DNA from 4 places in the Metabacillus sediminis genome. Region 2 is predicted to be linked to each of the others. Evidence: riboswitches for the same ligand, from Rfam matches in the RefSeq annotation. Region 2 holds a riboswitch; each other region holds the start of a gene.

Region 1 (2,199 bases), 1.9 Mb from region 2:
AAATTCTTGAAATTCTAGTCCAAAATCATATAGTGTTAGTAACAAAAAGTAAAGCTAAAATTTACCTGAAGGAAGCTGGTCTGAAATGAAACGAACCATTTGCTGCATACAATTCGATATTGCCTTTGGGGATCCTGAAGAGAATAAAAAGCGTGTGTCTCTTGCAATGGAAGAGGCAATAAGTAAAGAAGCGCCGGACTTTCTCATTCTTCCGGAATTGTGGAATACAGGCTACGATTTGACAAGACTTGAAGTCATCGCAGATGAAGAAGGCATTGACTCTAAAGCTTTCCTTTCAGAGCTTGCAAGAAAGCACAGCGTTAATTTGATAGCGGGGTCCATTGCGAAAAAATCCGGCCATGAAGTAACCAATACGATGCTTATCTTTGATCGTGAAGGAAATCTGATTCATGAATACAGTAAGCTGCATTTATTTAAGCTGATGGATGAACATCATTATCTGACAGGCGGGAGAGAAAGCGGGCTATTTATGTTAGACGGTGTACACTGTGCAGGGTTTATCTGCTATGACATCCGTTTTCCGGAATGGATGCGCGAGCATGCCGCAAATGGTGCAGAGGTGCTCTTTGTTGCTGCAGAGTGGCCACTTCCGCGCCTTCACCACTGGAGATCCCTTCTTATAGCGAGAGCCATTGAAAATCAGGCATATGTTGTTGCCTGCAACCGCTCCGGTTCTGATCCTAATAATCAGTTTGCCGGTCATTCACTCGTCATTGATCCATGGGGAAATGTAATAGCTGAAGCTGGGGAGAGTGAAGAAATACTGAGTGCGGAATTGGATTTTAATGAAATTGCGGGGATTCGAAAACAAATTCCTGTTTTTCAGGACCGGCGTCCGGAATTTTATCAATCATTTGTAAAAAGGGATTGACAGTACTGCTCTTAAGCTGGTAACATTTTCATCAAGTGATTACGAAACAATTAAAACATTCAAAAAATTAAACATACTCTTATCGAGAGTTGGGAGAGGGAATTGGCCCGTTGACCCCAACAGCAACCGACCGTAATACCATTGTGAAATGGGGCGCAGCAGCAAGCGCCGGGGCTTATCGCTCCGCAAGGCACGGTGCTAAATCCGTCAGAAAGCAAATGCTTTTTGGGAGATAAGAGGTGCGAAGACTGCCTCTTCAAGCCTCTTTCTCAAAATGAAAGAGGCTTTTTCATGTTCAATAAATTTTTTATCACCACCTCAGGAGGGAAAATTACATGGCAATCGCAAATACATCGCTTTACGAACCGCTTATTGAAAGCACTGCCTCAGCACTTGCAGTAAGGCTTGGACTTTTTGAAGACAATCTTGTTCTTAATTGTGAGGAAATCGGAGATGGAAACTTGAATCTCGTATTCCATATAACCGATCCAAAATCGGGCAAAGGAGTTATATTGAAGCAGGCCCTCCCTTATGCAAAAGTAATCGGCGAATCGTGGCCGCTTACATTGGACCGGGCAAGAATCGAAAGCAGCGCCCTTGTTAAACAGGCAGAGCTTGCTCCGGGATTGGTTCCTGAAGTTTATTACACTGACCAGACACTTGCCATTACTGTAATGGAGGATCTTTCACATTTGCAGATTGCAAGAAAAGCACTGATGGATAGAAAAAAACTTCCGCTGCTCGCTGAACATATCGGAACGTTTTTGGCCCGTACACTTTTTTACACAAGCGATTTCGCCCTGAAACCACATGTTAAAAAACGGCTTGTTAAGCAATTTACGAATCCTGATTTATGCAAAATCACCGAGGATTTCGTTTTTACGGATCCCTTCTTCGACTTTGAATCCAATGATTTTGAACCGGAGCTTCGGGAGGCTGCTGAAAAACTTTGGGAGGATACACACGTAAAGCTCGAAGTTGCTAAATTGAAAAGAAAGTTTTTGACGGAGGCAGAAGCACTTCTTCACGGGGATCTTCACACAGGCAGTATTTTTGTAAGTGAGACGGAAACAAAGGTTATTGATCCTGAATTTGCTTTCTTTGGACCGATTGGATTTGATCCGGGCCAATTCATCGCAAATCTGCTTCTCAACGCGTTATCTCGAGAAGAACAGGATCAGGATTTTATTTTCGAGGCCATTGAAAAAGCCTGGAACACATTTGAAGTGGAATTTTCGGCAGCGTGGAAAAAGGACAGCTTAGAGCGTTTTTCGGAAGTAGAGGGCTATCTTGAGCATACGCTGGAG
Region 2 (2,199 bases):
CTTTAGATGTAAGGAATAATAGCAATCCAAGGAGAATCCCAAGGATAAAAGTTGCCAGTACCGAAACGCCCGTCATATAAATCGTTTCAGCTGCAGCCGTCCAAACCTTTTCCCAATTCACTTCCGGAAATAATTGCTCAAGCATGGGCAACCACCTCCACTTCTACCTGATGATCTGATAAGAATTGTAAAGCCCGGTCCATTTCTGTTTCTTCCCCGTCGATATAAAGGAACAGCGCACCATAAGCCCCGCTTTGGGTCTGTGATATTTTACCCTGCAGGATATTCACTTTAACATCGTAGTTTTTAATTAAGCTGGTCACAACCGGCTGCTCTGTAGAATCGCCTACGAAGGTCAGCTGGACGATTCGTCCTGACGGATAAGAATCAATCAGATGGGCAATGGTTTCCTTCGTCTCTTCAGGCTCAGTAACCTGCTGGACAAATCGTTTCGTAATAGGAGCTTTAGGTTTTCTGAATACATTCAGCACCTCTCCTTCTTCAACGATTTTCCCATCTTCCATGACCGCTACCTTGTGGCAGATTTTGCGGATGACGTGCATCTCATGGGTAATGAGAACAATCGTCAGACCCAGACGCTGGTTAATATCTACAAGCAGTTCCAGAATGGAATCCGTTGTCTGAGGATCAAGTGCAGAGGTTGCTTCGTCACACAGCAGCACCTTTGGGTTATTTGCAAGGGCTCTCGCAATTCCAACACGCTGCTTTTGACCTCCGCTCAGCTGTGATGGATAAGCGCTCTCTCTGCCTTCCAATCCGACAAGACGGATCAATTCCTTTACACGCTCCTTTCTTTCAGAAGCAGGGATTCCTGCAATTTCAAGCGGGAATGCAATATTGTCGGCCACTGTGCGGGACCATAGGAGATTAAAATGCTGGAAGATCATACTGATTTCCTGTCTGGCCTTCCGAAGCTTGCTTCCTTTTATCTCGGCAATCCGGTTTCCTGCGACCTCAATTGTTCCCGATGTAGGAGTCTCGAGACCATTCAAGAGTCTGATTAAAGAACTCTTGCCTGCTCCGCTATAGCCGATGATTCCAAAGATTTCACCTTTTTGAACTTCAAGGTTCACATCATCTACGGCTGTGATGCTCCCTGATTTGACAGAGTATACTTTTGAAACATGATTTAGTGTAATCACTGCACTCACCTTCTTTCTGATCCGATCTGAAAGGAATAAAAAATGCCTTTCTGCACAAGTGAGCAGAAAGGCATTAAAATATAGGATACCTTTCTCTCATCTTTCAAAATGCCTGAGCATTTTGAGTGAATTGGCACCACTTCAGTTACATAACTGATGGTTGCCGGGCTTCATAGGGCACGTCCCTCCACCTCTCTTAATAAGAGAACAATTTATTATTCAGTTGGGATAGTTTGAAATTTTAAAAATATTTCAGATCTGAAAGTGAGTTTATCATGCAAAAATAGAGTTGTCAACAACTAATGTTTACGGTCAATTGATGCTGACAGTCAACGATCGTTTTCCTGTAGCGGCGAAAATAGCTGCCTCCAAATCCTCAAGCAGATCGTCTGAATGTTCAATTCCTACAGACAATCTGATCAGATCCTCGGAAACCCCGGCCTCTATAAGCTCTTCCTTGCCGAGCTGCTGATGTGTGGTGCTTGCCGGATGAATAATTAAGCTTTTGGCATCCCCAACATTCGCCACATGCGACCATAACTTCGTATGATTGATAATGGCTTTCCCTTCCTCCAAGCCTCCATCTATTCCAAATACAATAACTGCACCGGCTCCTTTTGGCAAATATCGATCTGCAAGGTTTTTTGATGGATGTTCTTCAAGCTCCGGGTATAATACCCACTTAACTGCGGGATGGTTTTGAAGGTAGGAAACGATTTTCCTTGTATTTGCAATGTGTTCCTTCATCCTGACATGCAGCGTCTCTAATCCCAATGTAAATTGAAAGGCATTGTACGGACTTAATGCCGGACCTAAATCTCTCAGAAGCTGAACCCTTGCCTTTACGATATAAGCGAGTTCGCCGAGGGCTTCAGCAAAAACGATATTATGATAGCTTGGGTCAGGAGTAACGAAGGCTGGAAATTTGCCTGTAGACCAGTCAAACTTGCCGCCATCCACGATAATGCCCCCTAATGTCGTTCCATTGCCAAGCAGCCATTTTGTAGCCGAATGAACCACAATGTCCGCTCCATAG
Region 3 (2,199 bases), 2.0 Mb from region 2:
TTCGGATTGAATGCTCCTGCCACAGTGAAATTCGTTTTGCCGCCGAGTGCTTTTCCTGAGTAGGATAACCCTTCATTGAACTGCTTGATCAGTGAAATCAAGTCGAAGGATGAAAGATCATAAACGGAGGTAGCCCCCGGGAAATCCCCAATTTTAGATGGATCGCCAGTAATCGCCAATACGTCCGTAAGTCCAAGGGAATGGAGTCCCATTAGATGCGATTGAAGGCCGATCAAATTCCGGTCGCGGCAGGTGAGGTGAATAAGAGGCCTCATATCATGCTTTTCCTTTAACTGTGTTCCAACCGCCGCATTGCTGACTCTCGGTGAAGCAAGTGAATTGTCAGCAAGGGTGATACTGTCGATACCGGTCTTTTTCAGCTCTTCAGCTCCTTTAAAAAACTTTTCCAAACTGAGCGTTTTCGGAGGATCCAGTTCGACGATAACAGACCTGCGCTTCTTCACAATCTGGTGGAGCGGGGGATAGGCAGGCTCCAGCCGTTCATGAATAGTGACGGGCTTTCGCTGCTTAACTGCCTTTTCCTTAATAGGGGAAAGGCCTCTTAGCGCATCAGCCATCGCTTTTATATGTTTAGGCGTCGTACCGCAGCAGCCGCCGATCAGTCTTGCGCCTTGGTTACGGAAGGCTAGGGCGCTTTCTGCAAAATAGCCTTCGTCCGATTCATAAACGAGTCTTCCTTCTTCCACAGATGGAAGACTGCCATTTGGGTAGACAGAGAGAAACGCCTTTTCAAGGAGCGGAACCTCTTCAAGTGATTCGAGCATATGATACGGCCCAAGCCTGCAGTTCAGGCCGACTGCATCTGCGCCGAGTGCTTCCAATTCTTTTAAGCCTTTTTCAAGTGGTGTACCATCCTGCAGCACGCCTGTCTCATGCAGCGAGACATTGGCGACAATCGGCTTACTGGTTTCTTTTCTCGCAATTTCAAGAACCGTTTTCAGCTCTTCCAAATCATAAAAGGTTTCGAGCAGAAGTCCATCAATGTCTTCATTCAGAAGGACATATAGCTGCTCGCGGAAGCTGCGTTTCAGCTCATCCAGTGTATGGGAGCTTTTTTTGAAAGCACGGACTCCGCCCATTGTAGCGAGAACATAGGCCTGGCTGCCTGCTGCCTTTCTTGCAAGCCTGGCCGCTTTCGAATTGATGGCCCGGATATCATCTTCCAGTCCATAGCGGGATAATTTAATATGATTTCCGCCGTATGTGTTCGTTTGAATAACCCGTGCACCAGCGTTGATGTATGCCTCATGGATGCTCTGGACCTGATCAGGGTTTGACAGATTCAATTCTTCAAAGCATCGGTCAATCCCATGGGAGTATAGAAGGGTCCCCATCGCCCCGTCCGCTATTAAAATTTCATTTTGTAAATCCTCTAGAAAACCCACTGCTGATACCCCCTCTAAAAATAAAAAGCCCTCTTATAGAAGAAGGCTTTAACATTCGGACTTCTTCTTATCTTCCAAGCAAAACGCTTAGCTGGATTTAGCACCTTGGCACGCGCGCTTGCATGACCGGTTGCTGAAGCGTCATCGGGCCAGTCCCTCAGCTTCTCTTGATAAGAACGATATGGAGTTGTTTAAAAATAGATTACTCCCAATTTACCTAATTTTTCGAAAACATTCAAGGGGGAAGGGGAGGTTTTTTACAAAACGGTCTTAAATGTGGGGCGGATGAACAGGGAATGAATGCAGGAGGTCACTGAAGGTACTGAATGTAAAGGGGAATGCTGGGGGGGAGGGTAATTGCTGACTTTACTGAGATAATTGCTGACTTTATTGGAATAATTGCTGACTATATCGGAATAATTGCTGACTTTTTTAAAAGAATTGCTGACTATCAAAGGTAATTGCTGACTATCCGAAATCAATGCGGAAACCTGCAAAAAATATCCCAAAACCAATAAAAAAGACCGCTCACCCAAAGCGGTCCAAACCAAAATTATCGGTAATTAATAAATTGCACATCGATTGGAAGTTCAGCCTGTCTGATCGCAGCGATTACCTGTTGCAAATCATCACGGTTTTTTCCGGTGACGCGCACCTGGTCATCCTGAACCTGGGATTTCACTTTCAGTCCGGAGTTTTTAATGATCGTGTTAATACGCTTTGCATTGTCCTTATCGATCCCTTGAACGAGCTTGCCGCGCTGGCGTACTGTGCCGCCTGATGCACCTTCCAC
Region 4 (2,199 bases), 660 kb from region 2:
ATACTGAGAAGAAGCGCATTTAACGGCACGCCGCGCTTCGTTACTTTTGCAAAAACAGGGGAGATCGTTTTCTTATCCGCGAGGGACCAGAGCATTCTGGACGCCGCATACAAACCAGAGTTGGCGGCGGATAAAATGGCGGTCAGGATAACAAAATTCATCACATCCGCAGCATAAGGAATTCCGATTCTCTCGAAAACCGCCACAAACGGGCTTTTCAGCACACCGGCATCCGAGGAAGGCAGCAGCGCAGACAGGACAACAATCGTTCCAACGAAAAAAATAATCAATCGCCACACCGTTGTCCGAATCGCCTTAGGTATGGTTTTTTCCGGATTCGCCGTTTCTCCGGCAGCGATGCCGATCAGTTCTGTCCCCGAATAGGCAAAATTCACAGCAAGCATCGTCATCAGAACGGCAAACGCTCCATTCGGGAACAAGCCTTCATTTGTGAAGTTTGACAGAAAAGGCGCAGGTTCAGAATCAGCCAGAGGAAGAATCCCGATAACGGCAGCTCCACCCAAGATGATGAAGATTACGATGGCTGCCACCTTCACAGAAGAAAACCAGAACTCTGATTCTGCAAAAAATTTAACGGTCACAGCATTTAATACAAGGATCAAAACCGCAAACAGCGCACTCCAGATCCAAACATTAACGGATGGAAACCACCGCTGCATCAGCAGTCCGGCCGCCGTAAACTCCGATCCGAGTGCAACCGTCCACGTCAGCCAGTACAGCCAGGCAACCGTGTACCCTGTTGCAGGCCCAATGTATTTAGCAGCGTAGCTGTGAAAAGCCCCTGTTTCAGGCATATGTACCGATAGCTCTCCCAGACAAAGCATAACAAGGTAAACGACCACCGCACCGACAAGGTAGGAAAGCAGTGTGCCTAATGGCCCTGCTTGCTGAATGGTGTAGCCTGTACTCAGGAATAATCCGGTCCCAATTACACCTCCGAGTGAAAGCATAATAAGATGTCTTGATTGCATTTTCCGCTGAAATCCAGTCTCTCTCTCCATCTTGACTCTCCTTTGTTCCACACCCAGAAAAATGAAAAACGCACCCTTTTCGCAAAGAGTGCGTGACTGACAAATAAAAGAACAAGCTTATCTATCAGGCTATTCACCCGCTGGAATTAGCACAGTGTCTGTACAGACCTGCTGCTGAGGCTTCAAAGGGCCAGTCCCTCCACCTCTCTGGATAAGAAATTATTTTTTTATAACACTATCAATCTATCAGAAAATTGTCAACATTTCTTCAAAAATAGGTACGAACGGGGAACAGATTGCCTTTTTAGATTCTTTTCAAAAACTCCAACTTCAATTTCGTCGCACCAAACCTGTACGATAAAAGCCGGTCTTCCTTCCCCAGGAAAACCGGCTTTCTTATTTTATAATTCCGGAAAGAATCAAATCCCAAACCATTCTAAATTCCGCATCTATATCCGGGGAGGCCCATTCTTTTGCGTGTGCCGGATGATGAAATTTAGCTGTAGCGATGAAGATGCCTTTAGCAGCTGTCTCAGGATCAGCGGATTTGAACTCGCCATTTGCCATTCCTTCTTTAACAATCGGAATGATCTGGCCAACCAATTCACTAATATGAGCGGTTATCACATCTACTGACTCTTCAGCTAGAGAAGTGTACATGCTAAACAGCTCAGGATCTTCCTTTACGAGTGAGTGCTTAATGCCAATCAATGTTTCCACCCACAAAAGGAGCCGTTCCGTTGATGAGCATTCTTTCTTGAAAACTTTCTTCAGGGGCTGAATGATGCTGTGGAGCCACCTCTCAGCCACCGCTTCCCTCAGCGAAGCTTTGCTTGGATAATGGCGGTATATCGTTCCGTGGCTAATATTCAAGGCCCGGGCTACATCTACCACGCTTGTTTTCTCTGGTCCAAAACGGCGCAGCACTTGTTCCGCCGCATCCAGGATTTCTTCTTTTGTTAATTGCTCTGCCATTCTTTATTCGACTCCCAGCATTCCCATTTGTTCAGCTGCATAGCGTGTCCCGGCTACCGCTTCAGCAGGAACCGCCTCTTCAATTCTGGCCAGATCCGCTTCAGTGAGCTCAAGATTCAAGGCACCAAATGCATCTTGAAGCTGGGAACGTTTTCGGGCACCGATCAGCGGAATAACATCCTCGCCTTTAGAAAGAACCCATGCGATCGCAAGCTGTGCGACATTTGCTTGT

What was found. A riboswitch is a leader RNA that binds a small molecule or an ion and turns the genes downstream of it on or off. The one in region 2 is predicted to bind S-adenosylmethionine.
Region 1: linked by a shared signal. The riboswitch ahead of mtnK (S-methyl-5-thioribose kinase) and the one ahead of WCV65_RS17530 (methionine ABC transporter ATP-binding protein) in region 2 are both predicted to bind S-adenosylmethionine.
Region 3: linked by a shared signal. The riboswitch ahead of WCV65_RS06520 (bifunctional homocysteine S-methyltransferase/methylenetetrahydrofolate reductase) and the one ahead of WCV65_RS17530 (methionine ABC transporter ATP-binding protein) in region 2 are both predicted to bind S-adenosylmethionine.
Region 4: linked by a shared signal. The riboswitch ahead of mmuP (S-methylmethionine permease) and the one ahead of WCV65_RS17530 (methionine ABC transporter ATP-binding protein) in region 2 are both predicted to bind S-adenosylmethionine.

The regions. Positions count from the first base shown of each region.
Region 1 is NZ_CP147407.1:1,445,248-1,447,446, reverse strand. Features, by position in the region: gene WCV65_RS07655 (carbon-nitrogen family hydrolase) at 86-892, shown strand; SAM riboswitch class I at 969-1,131, shown strand; gene mtnK (S-methyl-5-thioribose kinase) at 1,228-2,199, shown strand, end outside.
Region 2 is NZ_CP147407.1:3,351,147-3,353,345, forward strand. Features, by position in the region: gene WCV65_RS17525 (methionine ABC transporter permease) at 1-145, opposite strand, end outside; gene WCV65_RS17530 (methionine ABC transporter ATP-binding protein) at 138-1,163, opposite strand; SAM riboswitch class I at 1,257-1,369, opposite strand; gene WCV65_RS17535 (O-acetylhomoserine aminocarboxypropyltransferase/cysteine synthase family protein) at 1,476-2,199, opposite strand, start outside.
Region 3 is NZ_CP147407.1:1,234,162-1,236,360, forward strand. Features, by position in the region: gene WCV65_RS06520 (bifunctional homocysteine S-methyltransferase/methylenetetrahydrofolate reductase) at 1-1,406, opposite strand, end outside; SAM riboswitch class I at 1,471-1,583, opposite strand; gene WCV65_RS06525 (YajQ family cyclic di-GMP-binding protein) at 1,960-2,199, opposite strand, start outside.
Region 4 is NZ_CP147407.1:4,012,511-4,014,709, forward strand. Features, by position in the region: gene mmuP (S-methylmethionine permease) at 1-1,022, opposite strand, end outside; SAM riboswitch class I at 1,107-1,210, opposite strand; gene WCV65_RS20625 (TetR family transcriptional regulator) at 1,389-1,967, opposite strand; gene WCV65_RS20630 (aldo/keto reductase) at 1,971-2,199, opposite strand, start outside.